4 regions of the Paraherbaspirillum soli genome follow, and region 3 is predicted to be linked to each of the others. Evidence: predicted binding sites of a transcription regulator. Region 3 holds the regulator's gene; each other region holds the start of a gene.
What was found. Region 3 encodes sigma-54, which starts transcription at its own class of promoters, with help from an activator protein. Its sites were predicted from a motif close to TGGCANGNAANCTGCTTT; they were not measured.
Positions count from the first base shown of each region.

Region 1: ACFPM8_RS06340 (pilin) is a predicted target of sigma-54. The motif match lies at 2,218-2,235, and genes of this name have one in related genera.
Region 2: ACFPM8_RS11880 (pilin) is a predicted target of sigma-54. The motif match lies at 3,109-3,126, and genes of this name have one in related genera.
Region 4: ACFPM8_RS08075 (flavin monoamine oxidase family protein) is a predicted target of sigma-54. The motif match lies at 2,266-2,283, and genes of this name have one in related genera.

Region 1 covers NZ_JBHSMT010000011.1:20,729-25,544, forward strand. The annotation lists gene ACFPM8_RS06330 (TonB-dependent receptor) at 1-401, opposite strand, end outside; gene ACFPM8_RS06335 (DnaJ C-terminal domain-containing protein) at 702-1,613, opposite strand; gene ACFPM8_RS06340 (pilin) at 1,669-2,109, opposite strand; gene alkB (DNA oxidative demethylase AlkB) at 2,328-2,981, opposite strand; gene ACFPM8_RS06350 (2OG-Fe(II) oxygenase) at 2,991-3,728, opposite strand; gene ada (bifunctional DNA-binding transcriptional regulator/O6-methylguanine-DNA methyltransferase Ada) at 3,725-4,804, opposite strand.
Region 2 covers NZ_JBHSMT010000021.1:39,862-44,677, forward strand. The annotation lists gene ACFPM8_RS11870 (O-antigen ligase family protein) at 1-542, opposite strand, end outside; gene ACFPM8_RS11875 (PglL family O-oligosaccharyltransferase) at 574-2,319, opposite strand; gene ACFPM8_RS11880 (pilin) at 2,578-3,063, opposite strand; gene ACFPM8_RS11885 (FHA domain-containing protein) at 3,360-3,962, opposite strand; gene ACFPM8_RS11890 (Stp1/IreP family PP2C-type Ser/Thr phosphatase) at 4,151-4,816, opposite strand, start outside.
Region 3 covers NZ_JBHSMT010000008.1:157,894-162,709, forward strand. The annotation lists gene lptC (LPS export ABC transporter periplasmic protein LptC) at 1-311, shown strand, start outside; gene lptA (lipopolysaccharide transport periplasmic protein LptA) at 366-914, shown strand; gene lptB (LPS export ABC transporter ATP-binding protein) at 911-1,657, shown strand; gene ACFPM8_RS03315 (RNA polymerase factor sigma-54) at 1,666-3,135, shown strand; gene hpf (ribosome hibernation-promoting factor, HPF/YfiA family) at 3,284-3,637, shown strand; gene ACFPM8_RS03325 (DUF4197 domain-containing protein) at 3,795-4,451, opposite strand; gene ACFPM8_RS03330 (deoxyguanosinetriphosphate triphosphohydrolase) at 4,525-4,816, opposite strand, start outside.
Region 4 covers NZ_JBHSMT010000013.1:121,485-126,300, forward strand. The annotation lists gene ACFPM8_RS08070 (L-lactate permease) at 1-538, shown strand, start outside; gene ACFPM8_RS08075 (flavin monoamine oxidase family protein) at 611-2,215, opposite strand; gene ACFPM8_RS08080 (thiamine pyrophosphate-binding protein) at 2,328-4,253, opposite strand; gene ACFPM8_RS08085 (beta/alpha barrel domain-containing protein) at 4,598-4,816, shown strand, end outside.

The sequences.
Region 1 (4,816 bases), on a different contig from region 3:
GGCAAGGAGTTGATGTCGACAAAGGTTTCCTGCAGATCCTGGGCCGTGGCGTAGTTCGCCAGACGCTTGCCGTCCAGCAGGATCAGCGTATTTTTCTGGCCCAAGCCGCGTAGCGAGACACCGGCCGTGCCGGCCGAGAAACTGCCGGTGTACTGCTCGTTGAAACTGTTGCCGCTGTTGGCTGAAATCGAGCGCAAGATATCCGGCAAGCTGGTTTTGCCGCTGGCTTCGATTTGCTTGGCGCTGATGACCTGGACTGAGTTGGCGCCTTCCTTGTCGGTGCTCCTGAGATTGGACCCGGTGACGGTGATGGTTTCAAACTGCTTGGCTTCCTGCGCGATTGCGGTGTGGGCCGTCAGCAGCGAGCCGATGGCGGCGGCGAGTGTTTTTGTTTTCAACATGCGTTATTTCTTTAAAAATTCCGGACGATAAAACGCCTGCTTTCCGGGGAATGCTGGGAGCGTTAAGACGGGAAGGGGTTGGTTACGAACAGTGCTGGGATCAAGTATCCGAGCATGTTTTCCAGATGGGAAATAATGATTTCAAATGACGATATGCGGACGCGGCAAGGGCCAGTAACGTAGGGCGGAAAAGCGCAGCGCCTTCCGCCGTTCTGGATGCGTCAAATGTCTGTGGCACATCCAACGGCGGATAACGCTGCGCTCATCCGCCCTACGCAAAGCAAGGCTTTTCTTTCATCATCACACGCCTAGATGCCGGCGCGGATTGAAGTCGAGCTCGTGCTGCATCTGCCGATAAATTTCCTGGGCGCGATGGCTGTGCGCGGTCGGCAAAACTATCTCCAGCTCCATGTACAAATCGCCCGGCGGATGACCCGGCAATCCGCGGCCTTGGAAGCGCAATTTTTTACCGGCCCGGCTACCGCTCGGTATCTGGATCTCGACCGTGCCGTGCGGCGTCGGCGCTTGCACCGCAGCGCCCAGCGCCGCCTCCCACGGTGTCAGCGGCAGCGTCAAATAAAGGTCGGCGCCGGCCACGCGATAAAACGGATGCGGCGCGAAGCGAATCAGCAGATAGAGGTCGCCGGCCGGGCCGGAGCCCAAGCCCGGCTCGCCTTGGCCCGCCAGCCGGATTCGCTGGCCGTCCCTGATGCCCGGCGCAATGCGCGCTTCCACCAGCCGATCGCGGGTGATGCTATTGCCGTTGGCGTCGCGCGCCGGAAGGTGCAGTTTGAAACTCGGCGTGCCGCCGTGGATCGCGGTTTCCAGCGGGATCGACACTTCGACCTGGCAGTCGCGGCCGGCGGCGTGATGCCGGCGTCCAGCAGGCCGATGACTGGCCCAGGCGCCGAAATCGTCTTCGGCGCTAGTGTGCCGATGGCTGCCGTATGGCGCATTGTTCCAATTCGGCCGTGCGCGGGATCCATATTGCGCGTGCTGCCGTGCGCTCTGCCGGTCGTAGTCGGCGCGTTTGTGCGGGTCGTGCAGCACTTCGTAGGCCTCGGAAACTTTCTTGAAATGCTCTTCGCCGTCCGGTTCCCGGCTGATGTCGGGATGGTATTTATGTGCAAGTCTGCGATAGGCCCGTTTGATCTCGTCCGCCGTTGCATCGCGCGTCACGCCAAGCCGCCGGTAGTAATCCTTGAACTCCATATCGCTCCTCAAACATGAAAACTGCGGCTGGTCCGACGCAATATCAAGGTTGTACTTAGCTCGGACTAATCCCGCATTTAACCTGCTCGCACGTCCCCGATATCACCCAAGTGATGCTGTTGGCATTGGTCTTGGGCGTGACGATCAAGGTAAGGGAGCCCACTTCCTTGCTGCCCGTCACATTGATCGCCGCCGTCGTCGGCGCAATGTCGACGGTCCCGTACTTCAGCGCCGGCATGGTGGCGATGCCAAGCTTGGCGCCGCTGTCGCACATGGCGAGATTGCCCGCATTATTCTTTGCGCACATCACGATGGCGAGCTTGATCGGCTCCAGCGCCACGATATTTTCTTGCCACTTGGTACGCGACACATAATTCTGATACTGCGGGATGGCAACCGCCGCCAACACACCGATAAGCGCCACCACGATCAATGTTTCGATCACCGTCAAACCATGCGCGATGCGTGCCGTGCAGTACCTCGGATTGCGTTTCATATCGACACCTCTGTAGAGATTTTGTTAGGGTCTGTTGTACCGGATGTATTGAAAACATCCCTATCCAGTATAGGTGACAAAAACGCAAAAAAAGGAGGATCAGCATGCAATGCAAACTGCATGCTGATCCTCCAGGGGCCTACATGAAATTTTGGACGAGAACGATGTGCCAGGCGGTGCATGCCAACCTGCAACTACTTGATTTTGTTGGATAATTTTCAAGCCGCCTGGCGAAACGTCAGGTTGATGCGGCACGCTCCCAGCAACGGATGATGCCCTTCCTGGATCGGCAGCACGCCGTGAAACCGGAGCCGGGACGGCCCGCCCCACGCCACCACATCGCCATGCGTCAACGGCACCCGGCTGGGTTTGTCGGTCCGGCGCAAGCCGCCAAACAAAAAAACCGCCGGAAGGCCCAGCGATACCGAAACGATGGGCTGCTCGAAATCGCGCTCATCACGGTCCTGATGCAGCGATAGCCTGGTCCCCGGCTCATAGCGGTTGATCAAGCAGGCGTCAGGCACAAAGCGGTTGAAGCCAGCCTCGCGCGCCGCATCCTGTGCCAAGCGCAGAAATGCCGCCGGCATAGTCGGCCAGTGCCGGCCGCTGTTCGGATCGATCGCGTCGTAGCGGTAGCCGCTGCGATCGCTGACCCAGCCCAACGCGCCGCAATTGCTCATCGCAACAGACATGACAAAGCCGCCCGGCGTCACCAGGTGGCGGAACGGGGCGACGGCAATCACGTCCCGCAAAGCATCGAGCAGCGCTTTATCGTCGGCGACGGCAAAGCCGCGCAGCAACAGCGCGCCCGGCGCCAGCGCTTGTTGCCGCAGGCCGCCATGCTCCAGGTCGTCGAACATATCCAGCGTCACTTTGTGTCCTTAAATCGCGTCATGAAAAATGATGCCTAGTGTATGGCGATGTCCGGAGCGGATCCGGCTCACGCCGTGCCGCAGATTGACCCGATACACGCCGCGCGATCCCTGTACCGGCCGCTGATGGACTGCAAATACCACCGTATCGCCTTGCTGCAGCGGCACCACCTCCGGCCGCGACTGCATGCGCGGCCGCTGTTCGGTCAGCACGAATTCGCCGCCGCTAAAATCGCGTCCCGGCTGCGACAGCAGGATCGCCGCCTGCAGCGGAAAAACGTGCTCGCCGTATAGATCCTGATGCAGGCAGTTGTAGTCGTCAGTGCCGTACTGCAACAGCAACGGCGTCGGCCGCAACTGACCGGCCGCATGGCAACGCGCAAGGAAATCTGCGTGCTGCTCAGGATACCGAACGTCCAGCTCCATCGCCTGGTTCCAGCGATTCGCAATCGGCGCCAGATGCGGATACAGCGAACGGCGCAACTCGGCCACCAGCGTCGGCAACGGATAGCGGAAATATTGATACTCGCCGCGTCCGAAACCATGCCGTGCCATCACCACCCGGCTACGAAAAAACTGCTCCTCCGCATACAAGCACACCAGCGCCGCGCATTCGTCCGGCGTCAGCAAATGCGGGATGACGGCGCTGCCTTGCGCATCCAGATCCACGGCAACACGCTGCCAATCGACGCCATCGACTCGGTGCGCCACGCCGACCGGCAACGCCGTTTCCACGCGTGCGTTCATGCCTGCGACTCCCGTTCCAGCAACAATCGCTTGCGCTCGACGCCCCAGCGGTAGCCCGACAAGCCGCCGTCATTGCGCACCACGCGATGACAAGGAATCGCCACCGCCAGCGCATTGGCGGCGCAGGCTTGTGCCACTGCCCGCACCGCTGCCGGCGCACCGATGCGTTTGGCGATCTCGGTATAGCTGGCGGTGGCGCCGACCGGGATTTGCTGCAACGCCTGCCACACCCGCTGCTGAAATGCTGTGCCCCTGACATCCAACGGCAGATCCAGCCCGATCGCCGGCGCTTCGACAAAACCGACCACCTTCGCTATCAGTTGTTCGAAGCCTTCATCGGCGCCGATCAGATTGGCGCGTGGAAACCGATCCTGTAAATCGCAGGCCAGCGCAGCCGGATCGTCCCCCATCAGGATCGCGCACACCCCGCGCTCGCTTTGCGCCACCAGGATCGCGCCCAGCGAGCATTGACCAATCGCAAAGCGGATCTCGGCGTTCTTGCCACCGGCCCGATAATTGCTCGGCGTCATGCCCAGCACCGCATTCGATTTTTCATAAAAGCGGCCGTTGGAGTTATACCCGGCTTCATAAATCGCCTCCGTCACCGAAGCGCTGCGGTCAAGCTCGCTGCGCATCCGTTTGGCGCGCTGCGCGACCGCGTAGGCCTTCGGCGTCAGCCCGGTAACGGCCTTGAAAATCCGGTGGAAATGATAAGTGCTCAAGCCCGCGTGATCGGCCAGCTGCTGCAAACTCAGCGCCTCCTGCGCGCTCTCGATCAGCCGGCATGCCTCGGTCACCTTTTGCGCGTGCTGCTCGGATAACGCCTGCTGATCCGGCTTGCACCGCTTGCAGGGGCGAAATCCGGCCCGCTCGGCCTCCTCGCGGCTGGCGTAAAAACAGACGTTTTCCGGCCGCGGCGGCCGCGCCGCGCACGACGGCCGGCAATACACCCCGGTGGTTTTGACCGAGTAATAAAACTTGCCGTCCGACCCTTTATCGTGCGCCAGCATCAAGGCCCAACGCGGATCGTTGGCCGTTGCCGCCGCGCGCTGCGCAATGTCAGTTGATGCGTTCATAAGAACTCCTTT
Region 2 (4,816 bases), on a different contig from region 3:
TCGAAACCAAAAATAAATATTAAATCCGATGGTTGGCCGGCTACATTGATCACTGCAACATAGATGATGATCTCGATCAAAATATAGATGGCACATCCCAGCCCGCATAACAACAATATCTTGTCCAGCAAGGAATCACCCTTGGCACTGATTTCCGATGCAAGCAGCAAAGACGTGATGATCAACAGAAGAAAATTAGCGCACTCAAACAAAGCATGTCGCGGCGAATAAGCTACGACACTGGACACTAGGCCGAGTAAAAAGAATAACGCCAAAAAATTCGCTGAGCGACGATCATGCAAAAGCCGGATTTTGTCCCGCCGGACCAAGACGAACGTGCTGAACAAGGTAACCAAAACTACACAAAAAATTTCCAGAATCCGCTGCTTGTCATGATAACTAGCGTCACCTACCAGTTCAAATAACCTCAACGGTCCAATTACCGCTGCAATCACAACCAATACTGAAATAGATATCCTGGACGAGGCAACCGGATCTGCGCTAACCGCAGGCATAGTTAATGTCCGTTGAGCGCTGAACATATCGCATCCTTAGAAAAGCCAACAAATTCACTTACTTTTGCGCGACAACCTCAGTGGCCCATTTTGAAAATACGGTCAAATTTTCATTGCCTGTGAACTTGGCAGTATGTTGAACCATATCTAGCATTTCAGACGCCCGGTCTGGGAATATTTTTTTCATTCTCAAAAAGGTCGTCTTCGCCTCTGCATCGCGTCCCGCCATCGCTAGGTAAATACTTTGGCGGACAATCACATTATTGTCGATCATGGTATTCAATAAGCGCTGATTGATAGCCATGTCTTCCGGCAAATTTTCGCTATTCAAGATGCGTCCGGTGCTATCGATGTAATCGATATAAGGCTTGAGGAAAAATTGGCTCGGCATTTGCGCCAGTTCCTTCAATTCCGCGACACGCAAAGTACGCGAATAGAAATTAATAGACCTTCTGCCATACATGTCAGTCACGTATATGGCCTCGAAAAATGAATAGAACAATACGCCTATGGCAACGAAGCTGCTTCCCTTGATAATTACGCTGGTTAACATAGCCGGAAATTTCAAGCGAATTACACTCGACTCGAACATACCGGCAAGAACGCCAAGCGGCAAAAGAAAATAAGCATACCAAAGTGGATATTCGACTAGGCTATGCAAGCTCAGGACGATAATCGCCCCAATCACAAATTGCTTTTCCGGCGATGATGGAAATTTGACCAGTCGCAACAGCCACAAGAACACAATGGACAGGACGGCCACAGTGCAAAAAATACCGGTTTCCGTGAGCAACTGCACGACAATGTTATGGACGTGGTTGGCAGGCATGGTCGGCAATACATCCGCCCTCAAAAACTCATACGAAGCTAAGCGTCCCCAACCAATGCCAAACCACGGCGCCTCGGTAAATAGCGACCAGCCTATCTGTAATAACTTGAAACGTTCGTCCCAACCACTATTCAAACGTTGCGATGCAGTGAAAAACTCCGCTCCCAAATAATGAAATACGACTTGCAGCAGATAATTCAGCAGCAGATAAATTAACGGCATGCCGCAAACCCACACAAATCGGCGGGGCGATGCGCTCTCAGCGTTGGCAGTCATCGGAAAACGCCAGAACAACGCGCTCAGGCAAACTACATATATAAAGCCGCTTCGTTGTCCGGTCAGGATAAGTCCGGCAAACAAAAAGAATGAGAATGGCAAATAGGATCTTAGGCGAACCGTGCCGCGAGATAACAGATACTGGGCAGAGGCCCAACCGATCGCCAGATAAGTAGCGACATGATTGGTCTGTCCAATATTGCCATATGGGTTAAGGCCTCCCAGTCTCGGAATCATAAACGGCATGGCGGAAAAATCAGGCCACAGCAATTGCACAAACTGCACCGCCACGGTATATGCGGCGCCAAAAACAAAAAAACTTGCAAGCAATAACAAACTGCGTTCAATCAGGCCATGTTGGCGCAACCAAAATCCTAGTTGGATCGCACCACACAAACTGACGAAATAACACATCGGCAAGAGCACTTGCTGCACGTATTCAGGTGGGCGAATAACAAATTGAATTGCCGTGAACGTAAGCAACAAAAGTCCAACGAGGGAAATCTTTGGGATTGCCGACTGGCGTATGCCTTTGCCATGAAAGCAAGCAATAAGCAGGGCTATCCACAGTACTAGGAATGCCTGCCATTCTGCGAATAGTGAGGAAATCGGCGCACTATGAAACGGTTGAACAAACGGCATCAGACACAGCAGTCCAAGTAAAATCAATATCCAATTGCTGGTGTCAATCTGTTTCAATTTTTCAGCTCCGTGCTCTCTTACAATCAGCTTCCGTATTCATGGAAGTGATTCATGTGTCATTTCTGGAATCCGACCTATTCCCGGCATCAAGCAATGTAGTTCGCGTGGCGGCTACAAAGAATAGCGGAGAATATCCATATCTCCGGTGCATTGGAGGTTAAAACTGTAGTAAAAAAAAGCCCCTCTCGAGGAGGGGCTTCATCATGAAGGGCGCAGCAAATAGCACACCAATCATATACAAGCTGACAGCACTTATTAGGTACCGCTCAGTTTGGTTGTGATGTAGTTCATAGCAGCTGGGTTAGTGATACCCGTGCCCACAGACGCTTTCCAGATGATGACAGTATCGCCAACGACCGGAGCTGCATCGAATTTAATCGTACCGCCCGAGTTGACATTGGTACCGAGGGAAGTGTTCAAAGTAGCGGTAATTTGACCGGTAGGGTTGTTAGCAGCGCTAGTGATCGTATAAGTGGCTTCCTTGGTAGGCTTGATATTAATTCCAGCGCTAGTCAGTGCAGTTGCATCTGGGAACGAACCATTTGTCTGGAAGAACTCACCCATAGCCAGTTCGATAGGTCCAACGCCAGCTGCCACGTTCGACAGTTTAGCGCGCATTGTGTAGTCCTGGTACTGAGGAATCGCCACAGCAGCCAAAATACCGATAATCGCAACAACGATCATCAATTCGATCAGGGTAAAACCGCGTTGTGCGCGTTGGATCATTTTCATCGATTTCATTTAAATCTCCAGTTAAGAAAAAAGGGGGGTCACTACACATGAGATAGAGCAATGTCTGTGCCAGCAGGAAATATGTTGCAATTCACGAAAAGCCGGGGGAACTAGTGAGGAAAATTGGCAGTATTTTTGTACTGGACTGACAGATCTCGTCACTTGGCAACTATTTACCGGTAGCACTATTGACCAAACATGTGCCAGATGCGGCTTTTGCTTGTGTGAACGGCCTTCACACCTAAGAGGAACAGCTAATTTTTCAGGGTGAAAAAGATCGTTATCGATACGGCCTCAACCAACTATTACGCAGCTTTCCAAGAAAACCGCATCAAAGTCCCGGCGATATCAATCACATCGTCATCCTTCAACTGCCGCGCGCCGGTGCTCACCGGTATGTCGTTGACCCGAGTGTGGGTTTTTCCCTCGACATGGGTCAGTTCATAGCCTTGCGGACGGCGGGTGACGATAGCGACCTGGATGCCGGGGCGGCCGATGGTGGTCAGGACTTTGGTCAGCATCATTTCCTTGCCGGCGCTGGGACCGTCGAGCATGGTGATGATGGCGTCGGGGCGCGGCGCCGGGAATATCTTGGGCCGGCTGTCCTTGATCTCTTGATCCGACTCCACGACATACAGCAACTTGTAGCGCGCCATCTGGATCACGTCGTTGTGCTGCAAAAAATGCTTGGTCACCGGGTGGCCGTTGATCTGGGTGCCGTTGGTGCTGTTCAGGTCTTCCAAGAACGAGTCGTTGTAGATGGTGATGATGACAGCGTGCTCGCCGCTGATGGCGAGGTTGTCGATCACCAGGTCGTTATGGGCACGACGACCAATGGTAGTGCGCTCTTTGGTGAGCGTCATTTCTTGTAAAACTGTACCGCCTTTGGTCAGGATGATCTTCGCCATGCCATTCTCTCTCGGGAAACGCTTTTTATCTTTAAAAATAAGCTAAAACAATCTAGGCACACCTGATGACACGGAACGGTCCGGCATTTTAATTTCTTCCGTGCGCTTTTGATTGTTGAAACAAGCTGTAGTGTAGTGCTGTCTTGCAACAATCGAGGCTGAAAAATCCTCGATCGGCAACCCGGCAATTACTCTGTTTTCTCCGGTATTTTTATCAAAATCACCGACACATTATCCTGCCCGCCACAGGCATTGGCGGCCTGGACCAGCATATTGCATGCTTTCTTGATGTCGCCTTGCGCATCGCTGATGAGGCGAGCGATATCGCTTGCCGGCATCCGGTCCGACAAGCCGTCGGAGCAAAGCAAATAAAGGTCGCCGGGCTGTATCGAATGCTGATTGACATCCACCACCAGCTGGAAATCGACGCCGACTGCGCGCGTGACGACGTTGCGGTTGTAAGCAAACTGGGCATCTTCAGCCCGGATCAACCCGGCTTCGATCTGCTCTTGCAGCAAGGAATGGTCTCGCGTCAATTGTTCGAGTTGACCGTCGCGGAAGCGATATGCGCGAGAATCGCCGACGTGCGCGATGTCAACGCAATCGTCTCGGAACAAGGCCACCACCACAGTGGTCCCCATGCCGCGATATTCCGGCTCACGGCGGGCGGCATTGATGATGGCGTTATTGGCTTGGCGGACTGACTCCATCAGCCATTGGCGGATCGGCGGTTCGCCTTCGGGCTGGTCTTGCCGATGATATTCCTGAAGCTGGCTTTCCAGTTCTTCCTGGATCGCGACGGTAGCGATGCTGCTGGCAATTTCGCCGGCGTTATAACCACCCATGCCGTCGGC
Region 3 (4,816 bases):
TGGACAAAACCAAGCCGCCAATGAATCTGCGCGCCGAGCGCGCCAAGATCGAGGACAACAACAGCAAGGTGCACTTGTACGGCGACGTCAATGCGGATCGCCCGCGCACACCGCTGGCTGACAATTTTCACCTGAAGTCCGAATACTTGTTGCTGCTGCCTGACGATGACGTGATACAGACCGACAAGCCGGTCGAGATCACGCTGGGGCAATCGATATTGAATGGCACCGGCATGCACTTCAACAACGCCACGCGCGAATTGAAGTTGTCGAGCAAGGTGCGAGGCGTATTTCACCCAGCGCCGCATTAACCGATCGGACTTCGTCAGATGCAACGCGGCCCTATTCTTCACCCAGGATTCAACATGAAACGAATATTTTTTCTGTCCTTACTCGCACTGCAGCTAACGGCAATGCCGGTCGCACATGCGGAAAAGGCGGACTCCGAAAAGCCTGCCAATGTCGACGCCGACCAATTGACTTACGACGACGTCAAGCAGGTCAAGATCTTTACCGGCAACGTGGTCATGACACGCGGCACGCTGCTGATGAAAGCCGACCGCGTGGTGCTGACCACCGACCCATCCGGCTATGAGTTTGCGACCCTGTATGCAAAACCGGGCGGCCTGGCGACCTTCCGCCAGAAGCGCGACGGCGGTCCCGATTTGTGGATCGACGGCCACGCCGAACGGATCGAATACGATGGCAAGACAGAAATCGTCAAACTGTATTCAAAAGCCCAAATGCGGCGTCTTGAAGGCGTCAAGCCGACCGATGAAGTCAACGGCGAATTCATTTCCTATGACAGCCGGGCCGAATACTATTCGGTCAACAATACGGTCAACGGCACCAGCCAGCCCGGCGCCGGACGCATCAAGGTCATCATCCAGCCACGCGACAAGGCGACCCAATGACAGCTGCCAGCACCCTGATCGTCAAAGGCCTGCAAAAAAGTTACGGTGCGCGCCAGGTGGTGCACGACGTCTCGCTCGAAGTGAAGTGCGGTGAAGTGGTTGGCCTGCTGGGTCCTAACGGCGCCGGCAAAACCACTTCGTTTTACATGATCGTCGGATTGGTCCCTTCGGACGGCGGCGAGATCGATCTGGACGGCGTCGACATTTCGCGACTGCCGATTCATCGCCGGGCCGTGCTAGGGCTGTCTTATTTGCCGCAAGAGGCATCGGTATTTCGCAAGCTGACGGTGGAAGACAACATCCGCGCCGTGCTTGAATTGCAGCGGCCGAATGGCAAAGCGCTGAGCAAGGACGAGATCGAGGCCCAGTTGCAAAAATTGCTGCACGAACTGCAGATTGAAAAACTGCGCGAGAGTCCGGCACTGTCGCTCTCGGGCGGTGAACGACGGCGAGTTGAAATTGCCCGGGCACTGGCAACCAATCCGCGCTTCGTGTTGCTGGACGAACCTTTTGCCGGCATCGACCCGATCGCCGTCATCGAAATCCAGCGCATCGTGCGCTTCCTGAAAGAGCGCGGCATCGGCGTCCTGATCACCGATCACAATGTGCGCGAAACACTGGGCATTTGCGATCGCGCCTACATCATCAACCAGGGCAGCGTGCTGGCTAGCGGCAGTCCGGATGACATCATCGCCGACGAGTCGGTACGCCGCGTTTATTTGGGTGAACACTTCCGCATGTAACGGCACAGATGAAACAATCTCTCCAACTCCGCACCTCCCAGCATCTGGCGCTGACGCCTCAGTTGCAACAGTCGATCAGACTGCTGCAACTGTCGACGCTCGAACTGCATCAGGAGCTGGAACAAATCCTGTCGGACAATCCGTTGCTGGAGCGCCTCGACGACCCGCTCGACAACTCGGTGCGGCTGCTGGCGGATGGCGCCATTAGCGGCACCCAATCGACCATGGATGCGCCGACCGGCGACAGCGAAGTAAGCAGCTCGCCGAGCGAAAGCGAGGCTCCCGTCGATGCGCCGGCGGCGGCGGAAAATGGCGACACCGAGTGGAGTTTTGACGACGTCGCGCACAGCTCAAAAACACCGGACGACGAAGACTCGCGGCCTCAACTGGAGGCGCAGGAAACAACACTGCGAGAACACTTGCAGCAGCAAATGCGGGAAACGCTGCATGACCTGCGAGACCGCGCGCTGGTCGAACTGATCATCGATGCGCTTGACGATAACGGCTATCTGGAAGAACCGCTGGAAGAAATCCATGCGCGCTTGCCGTCCGAGCTAGGGATTGAAATCGAAGAGCTATCGATGGCATTGAAGATGGTCCAAAGCTTCGATCCGGCCGGGGTAGGCGCCCGCAGCGCCGCAGAATGCCTGACGCTGCAAATCAGACGTTTTGCCAAAGTGCCGCTTGTAACCCGGCGCCTGGCGCTGATCATTGTGCAAGAACATCTGACGCTTTTCGCCCAGCGCGACTTCAATAAAATCAAGAAAGCGCTCGACTGCGACGACGAGGATTTGCGCGAGGCGCAGGCGGTCATCAAACAATGCAATCCGCATCCAGGTGCTCCGTTTGCAGCCAACGCTTCTGATTATGTGGTGCCGGATGTGATTGTCAGGCGCACAAAAGGCGGCTGGCAAGTGATGTTGAATAATGACGTGATGCCAAGACTGCGCGTCAACGCGCTGTACGCCAATATCCTGAAACAAAGCAAAGGCGAAGGATCGCTGACTTCGCAGCTGCAGGAAGCCAAGTGGCTGATCAAGAATATGCGGCAGCGTTTCGACACGATCTTGCGGGTCGCGCAGGCCATCGTAGAACGCCAGCGGAATTTCTTTTCACATGGCGCGGTCGCCATGAGGCCGCTTGTGTTGCGTGAAATAGCTGATACACTAGGTTTACACGAGAGTACTATTTCTCGTGTAACCACTCAGAAATACATGCTGACACCCCACGGGATGTTCGAACTCAAGTATTTCTTCGGTAGCCACGTCGCTACTGAGGCAGGTGGAGAGGCCTCCTCAACAGCGATACGGGCGCTCATTAAGCAATTGATAGGAGCTGAAGATTCAAAAAATCCTTTCTCTGATAGCAAGATTGCCGAAATGCTCGCGGAACAAGGGATGGTGGTAGCTCGCCGGACCGTCGCAAAATATCGCGAAGCGTTAAAAATCCCGCCAGTAAATTTACGCAAGGCCTTGTAGTTCTCTTTTTGTTTGACTGTTGGACCCCGTTGCTGCGTTCGGACAGAGCGCATCTTATAAGATTGATCTCCCCCAAAAGATTGGTCAGCTAAAGATTAAGCTCATATCGGATCCGGACCTCCAGCAACATCCTTGATAGGAGCGCTGTATGAACTTCACAATCAGTGGGCATCACCTCGAATTAACCCCTGCCATTCGCGAATATGTACAAAGCAAAATGGAGCGCATCAAACGCCACTTCGACCATGTCATCGATATCAGCGTCATTCTGACCGTCGACAAAATCACTGAAAAAGAAAAGCGCCAAAAAGCGGAAATCAATCTGCGCGTAAAAGGAAAAGACCTGCATGCAGAACATATTGCCCAAGATCTTTATGCTGCCATCGATGGGCTGATCGACAAGCTCGATCGCCAGGTGAAGAAATACAAGGACAAGATCCAGGATCACCAACACGATGCAATCAAGCATTTCCCGGAAGAGATTCCCGCCGCCGTGACCTGATCCGGCCGTCAAATGAACCTATAGGCATATGAACTGGAACCGGTTCTAGCCTATAAATGAACAAGGGCGCAGTCAATGCGCCCTTTGTTATTTTGGAACCCGGGCCACCTCGGCCTTGATGCTCGCTGATCAGCGTCTCAAACTATCATTCAGCAATTTATTTAAGTACGCCAAACACTTTGCTGATAATCGCACTTCCCGCACCGATCGGATCGTTGCGAATTGCTTTCTCTTCTTCACCAATCATGGTGTACAAGCCGTCCAGCGCACGTTGCGTGACATAGCCTTCGACAGTCGCTTGCTGCACTGGAACCAGGCCGGTTTTGCTGACTTGCTCCATGGTAGCGTTATATTGCGCCGACAGACCGTTACGATCGGTAATCTTCTTCACCATTGGCAAAAACTTTTCACCCAACTGGCTTGACGTCTTTTGCTTGAAAAAATTGGTCACGGAAGTATCGCCGCCGGTCAGAATATTTTTCGCGTCGCTTATCGACATTGACTTCACTGCGTTCAGCAGCAGCGGTTTGGCTAATGGCACGGCAGACTCGGCAGCATGATTCATCGACACCACCAGCTCATCCAATTGCTGCCCTTTACCTGTCATTCGTAATATGGGCATCGCTTGTTCGAGTATTCTCGGCAAACCGATTTTCACTTTGTCGTTATTCAGGAAGCCGTTTTCGACACCCAATTTGGATACCGCGCTATCAGCCCCTTTTTGTAGCGCCGCTTTCAGACCGCTACTCGCATCCTGATTGCTCAGATCGCTGAGCGAAAAAGCGAATACTGCAGATGCCGATACGGCCAGCATCAACGCCAGTGTGGATAGCCGGAGAATTTTCATACTTGGTCCTTGGTGAGTTTAAATGAACAATAACGATATCTTAGAGATGCCCTTCATCTACCAGGAACAGGCGCCTATGCTCGCGTATCGCGTAACGATCGGTCATGCCGGCGATGTAATCTGCTACCTGGCGCGCCTGCAATTGCGTGCTCTCGGCAATCCCGGCGTCATTCGACGACAGCTGATAATCCGGCGGCAACAAGGTTGGCTCACGCATGAAGCACTCGTACAGATCGACCACGATACGGCGCGCTTTGCTGGTCATGCGGTTCACCAGATAGTGACGATAAAGATTTTCACGCAGGAAGCCTTTGAGCACCGCCGCTTGCTGT
Region 4 (4,816 bases), on a different contig from region 3:
CTTGGTTCTCAGATTGAGCGCAGCGCAGTGGAAAGAGGCCGTGGTCCGCACCGGACGCCGCATGGCGACACCGGTGGTGGTCATCGCGCTGGTGCTGGGACTCGGCTTTCTGACCCGCTACTCGGGCACGGACGCGGTGTTGGGTCTGGCTTTCACCAATGCCGGCCCGATGTATCCGTTCTTTGCCGCCTATCTGGGCTGGCTGGGCGTCTTCCTGACCGGCTCGGACACGGCATCCAACGCCTTGTTCGGCAGCCTGCAGCGAATCACGGCGCAACAGCTGCATCTGAATGAAATCCTGATTGTGGCGACCAACTCAACCGGCGGCGTCATGGGCAAGATGATAGACGCCCAGTCCATCATGGTGGCCTGCGCCGCCTGCTACGACGATCCGCACGAGCGCGCGCATGCGCTCGGACCGATTTTCCGCAAGGTGTTCTGGTACTCGATCGCCGGCGCCGCCATGATCGGCGTGATCGCCATGCTGCAAGCCTACGTCTTCCCGGGTGCGATCCCGATACCGCCGCTGCCCAAGTGATCACTAGTGGACACTCGATACGCAATATGAAAAGCCCGGCATTTGCCGGGCTTTGTTTCATTCCAGACTGAATTACGGTTTCTTTAATCTCTCCAGCCCAAATTTCGCCAGCATCATATCCGCAGTTTGCAGCGCTCCCTCCACCCAACCCTGCGCATCGGAATAGGCTTCGCCGCAAATATACAAGTGTTGCTGACTGAACGGCTGGATGATTTTCTGTTTCACTTCCCAGCTTTTTACGCCGATGTTCCAGCTGTTCCAGCCGCCGCCGAACGGGTCGTCGCCCCAATCGCGGAAGCAGGCGTCCTGTACTTTTGGTGTGTAGCTCAAGCCATGCATGGTTCCAAGCTGGCGCGCCACTTCGGTCACCATGCGGTATGGCGCCTGATATTGGTCCCAGGTCAGTTCCGGATTGTGTTTCCGGTTTTCGGCGACAAACGGTTCGTCCACTTTGGCGACCTGCTGCCCCTTGGATTTGTATTTATGCCGCTGCGGCCGCAAGCCGTCCCAGAATCCGGTATTGTCGCCGTCGTCATAACTGGCCAGTAGCATGGCGGGTCCGGTTTTAACCGGTGCGCCATTGCTTTTCGGCCAATAGTAGGTTTGCCGTACCGGTATGTCGGTCACGCTGCGCCCGGCTTGTACCGGCACCACGGTACCGTCAGGTTCGGTGTATCCGGCAGCGCGCCACCATGGACTGGTATAGGTGGTAAATAACTTAAACAAGGGACGCGGAGTGACCGAAGCAATCAAGCCGTTGATTTCTTGCAGAATCGGGCTGCTGTCGGCCAGCAAATCCAGCGAGCGGCGCGGCATCGCCAGGATCAGGGAATTGGCGCGGACCGACCTGCCGTTGACCTGAAATTCAACTGCGCCGTCCACACTTTGAAGCGCCGATACGCTGCTGTTTATCCGAACTTCACCGCCCGCATCAGTGAAGAATTTAGCCAGAACCTGCGGCACCTGCTGGAAACCCTTGGTGAAGCCCTCGTACACAGAATCGGCCCCAAAGTCGGACAAATACCAGGGAATGGCGTCGGCGGCGTTCCAATTGCTCAAGGTCGAGTCGTAACCGCCCGCATCCATTGAATATTGATACGATTCGCCGTTAATGACCCGCATCAATACATTCCAGAACCCCTGCTGATACAAGGGCTTGCCGGCGAAACTGGCTTGCTGCGCCATTTCGCGGCGCTGCTCTTCGCTTAACTTTTTATTGGTAATGCCCGGCACAATCTGCTCGATCGCATTGATCATGATGGAACCGGCGGTTTGCCCGTGATTCGGGAAGCCAAGCCGGTACGGCACTTTATCCGGATTGCTGGTGAAGTCGGACAGGCGCAAATACGTGCCACGCAAATAGGCGATGTTTTGCGGTTGGTCGACCGGGAACGGATAAGTCGTAATTTGTTCGTTCTCCGGCAGCGCCTTATTCAGCACCTTAAGCAAGGTGCCGATCAACGGCTGCACCTCGGGCAGAATCCGCATGCCGCCCAGTTCCGCCACCATATCGGGAATGCCGGGCGGCGTGACCGACAGCAAGCGGCCGCCAATATGGTCGCTTGCTTCAAACACCACTATTTTTTGTTTTGGATTGGCTTGTTGCAGCCGCCATGCGCTATACACGCCAGAAACGCCGCCGCCGACGATGGCGATATCAATTTTTTCATCTGCCATGATGCATATCCCTTTTTTTATAAGTAAATGGACAAACGAATCCCAGGAGACTGGCGGATAGCATGCCAATGCCCGCCAGTAGCCCGAGTGCTGCGCTTACACCTGACACGGCCTAGAAAATCACCGGCGCATTCTGATTGTCGTCAGGCCCTGCGTTACTCAGTAGCTGGCTTTGCTGGTGGAACACATTCAAGGCAGGCTGTACCAGCGCTCTTGTGCTGCCGGTGGCGTCATCCGTGCTGGGCGGCGGCGGCGGATTCTGGGCCGTGCGCATATCCAGAATATAAGCTTGCCGCTGATGCAAAACATGGTCCATGCCGCGCCGCACGGCGGCTTTGACGTCTTCCGGGGTGCGCACCACTTCGCCGGCAAGTCCGCCCAGCGCATTTGCAATCGCAACAAAATCCATTACCGGGCTTTCGATGCGTAAATAAGAGGGATCGGTATTGTTGTCTTTCGGATGCCATTCATAGCCGGGCGCATCGCCATACGCCGCGACCAACTGTTTCAGCCCGTTTTGCAGAGTATGGTATTCGTGATTATTGGTAATGATGTACAACACCGCCAGTTTTCGATGCGCTGCGGTCCACCAGGTTTGCGGATAAAACAGCGAAGAACCGTCGCCCGTTGCCGCCACCACAAATTCGGCATCGATCTGTTGCCATCCTTGCTGGCTTAATTTAATCCCGAGCGTCGCCGGCATCGACCAACCCAGCGAACCTCCGCCGACGCAGTAGTAACTGATCGGTGCTGCGCCTGCGGTACCGAACGGCAGCAAATACTGGAACGGTGCGGGGTCGGAAACCGCTTCATGCACGTACACAAATTTCTTGTTCAGATCGCGTTTGTTGATCTCTTCACGCAAAGCCTGTGCAATCACTACCGCCAGAATATTCGGCTCCGCCAGCGCTTCGACAAAGTACATATTCCACTGCTGCTGCCGCTTCGCCGCGAGCGCGGCCAAATGCCCGTTGCGCGCAGCAGCTGCGGCAGACGGCGTCGCGCCCAGCTCCGCATTAATCAGCGGCAGCGTCGCTTTAATGTCGCCGAATACCGCCGCTTCGCCATAATAATTCTTGCCTATATCCCAAATGTTATTGCTGAGATAAACCTGCCTGACCGCTGGCGGAATTAACGCGCCATCCGAATATTTAAAAATCGTGATCTGCGCCTGGTTGCTAAAGCCGCACAGAAATGCCACGTCATGATCCTTGAACACACCTTGCACACCCGCCTGGGTGCCAGGCAATTCGCCCTGCCAATGGCAATCGTCATTCGGGAAGTTCGCCACGCTGCTAAAGGTTTGCAACAACACAGGCGCGCCGATCAATTGCGCCATGTGCTGCAATTCCGTCCAGGCATTGGCATAACCGACCGCATCGCCGGCGATGATGATGGGATTTTTTGCTTCCCTGAGCGCCGTGGCGACCTGGGTAATCGATTCCGGCGCGCCGGTGAAATGCGGCGAGATACGCGTTACGCCCTTGATCTTGTCGTCGGGGCCAATTTCGCGCATCGTGAATTCCCACGGAATCGATACGAAAACGGGGCCGTTCGGTGCCGCCATCGCTTCTTTAAAGGCTCGTTGCAGTACCAGCGGCAGCTCTTCGGCGGCACGTACTTCATGCGCCCATTTGGTGTATTGCCTGGCTAAATCAACCAGATTGGATGCCAGCAGTGGTTCCTGGGTGACCAGTTCATTTTGCTGTTGGCAGCATAAAATCACCAGCGGCACCTGCGAGCGCGCCGCGTTGAATAAATTGCCGATGCTATGCGCAATACCCGGCGTGACGTGCACCACCAACACCCCGGGCAAACCGGTCATGCGGGCCGAGCCCATGGCCGCGCCGAGTGCGATGTTTTCATGCAGGCACTCGATGTACTCCACCTTGTTTTCCGGATAAGAGGTGCCGTCGATAATCGGGATTTCATTGGTGCCCGGTACGCCGAAAATATGGTGGATACCCAGTTCGCTCAAGATATCGAAAACATAGTCGCGCGCCCAGCGTGTCGGTGCCTGCCCAAGGTGATTCGGCATTTGTCCCCTCCTGTTTAGATTAAGTTACCCAACTAAAAAGACCATGCCTCGACCTCATACGCATCAGAGCCGCAAAGGCACGGATATCGGCATGACGGCCCGCACGTTCGTCAGCAACGCCGCTACCGCTGCAGAGACGCAGTCGGACGATGAATAGCGAGGATGAGGAGCAATGCCGACGATTCTAAGTCGTTATTTCCACGCAGAAACCAGTCTGAATTGACAGGTGGGATTTTTCTCGTATTCTGCTTACCCGAAGAACAAATGCCGTTATCCATATAGCTGCGGCGCTACCTGATAACATTGCGGCAAATCAACCGTTGGCAACTTGAAACACAAAGCTAGTGGAAAACATCAATTTAAAAAATAAGGAAATAGAAATGCCGAGCAATACCATCAACCCGGTTTTCGATGTCGCAGGTCTCCGCATGACGCGAATCTGGCATTGTTTTGGAAACTACATGCATAAGGTGGATCTCGATACGGTTCTTAATATGCTGTCCGCATCAAAAACCAATGTGCTCCCGATTAATACCCACTTGCTGGACCAGGCCTCCGGACGG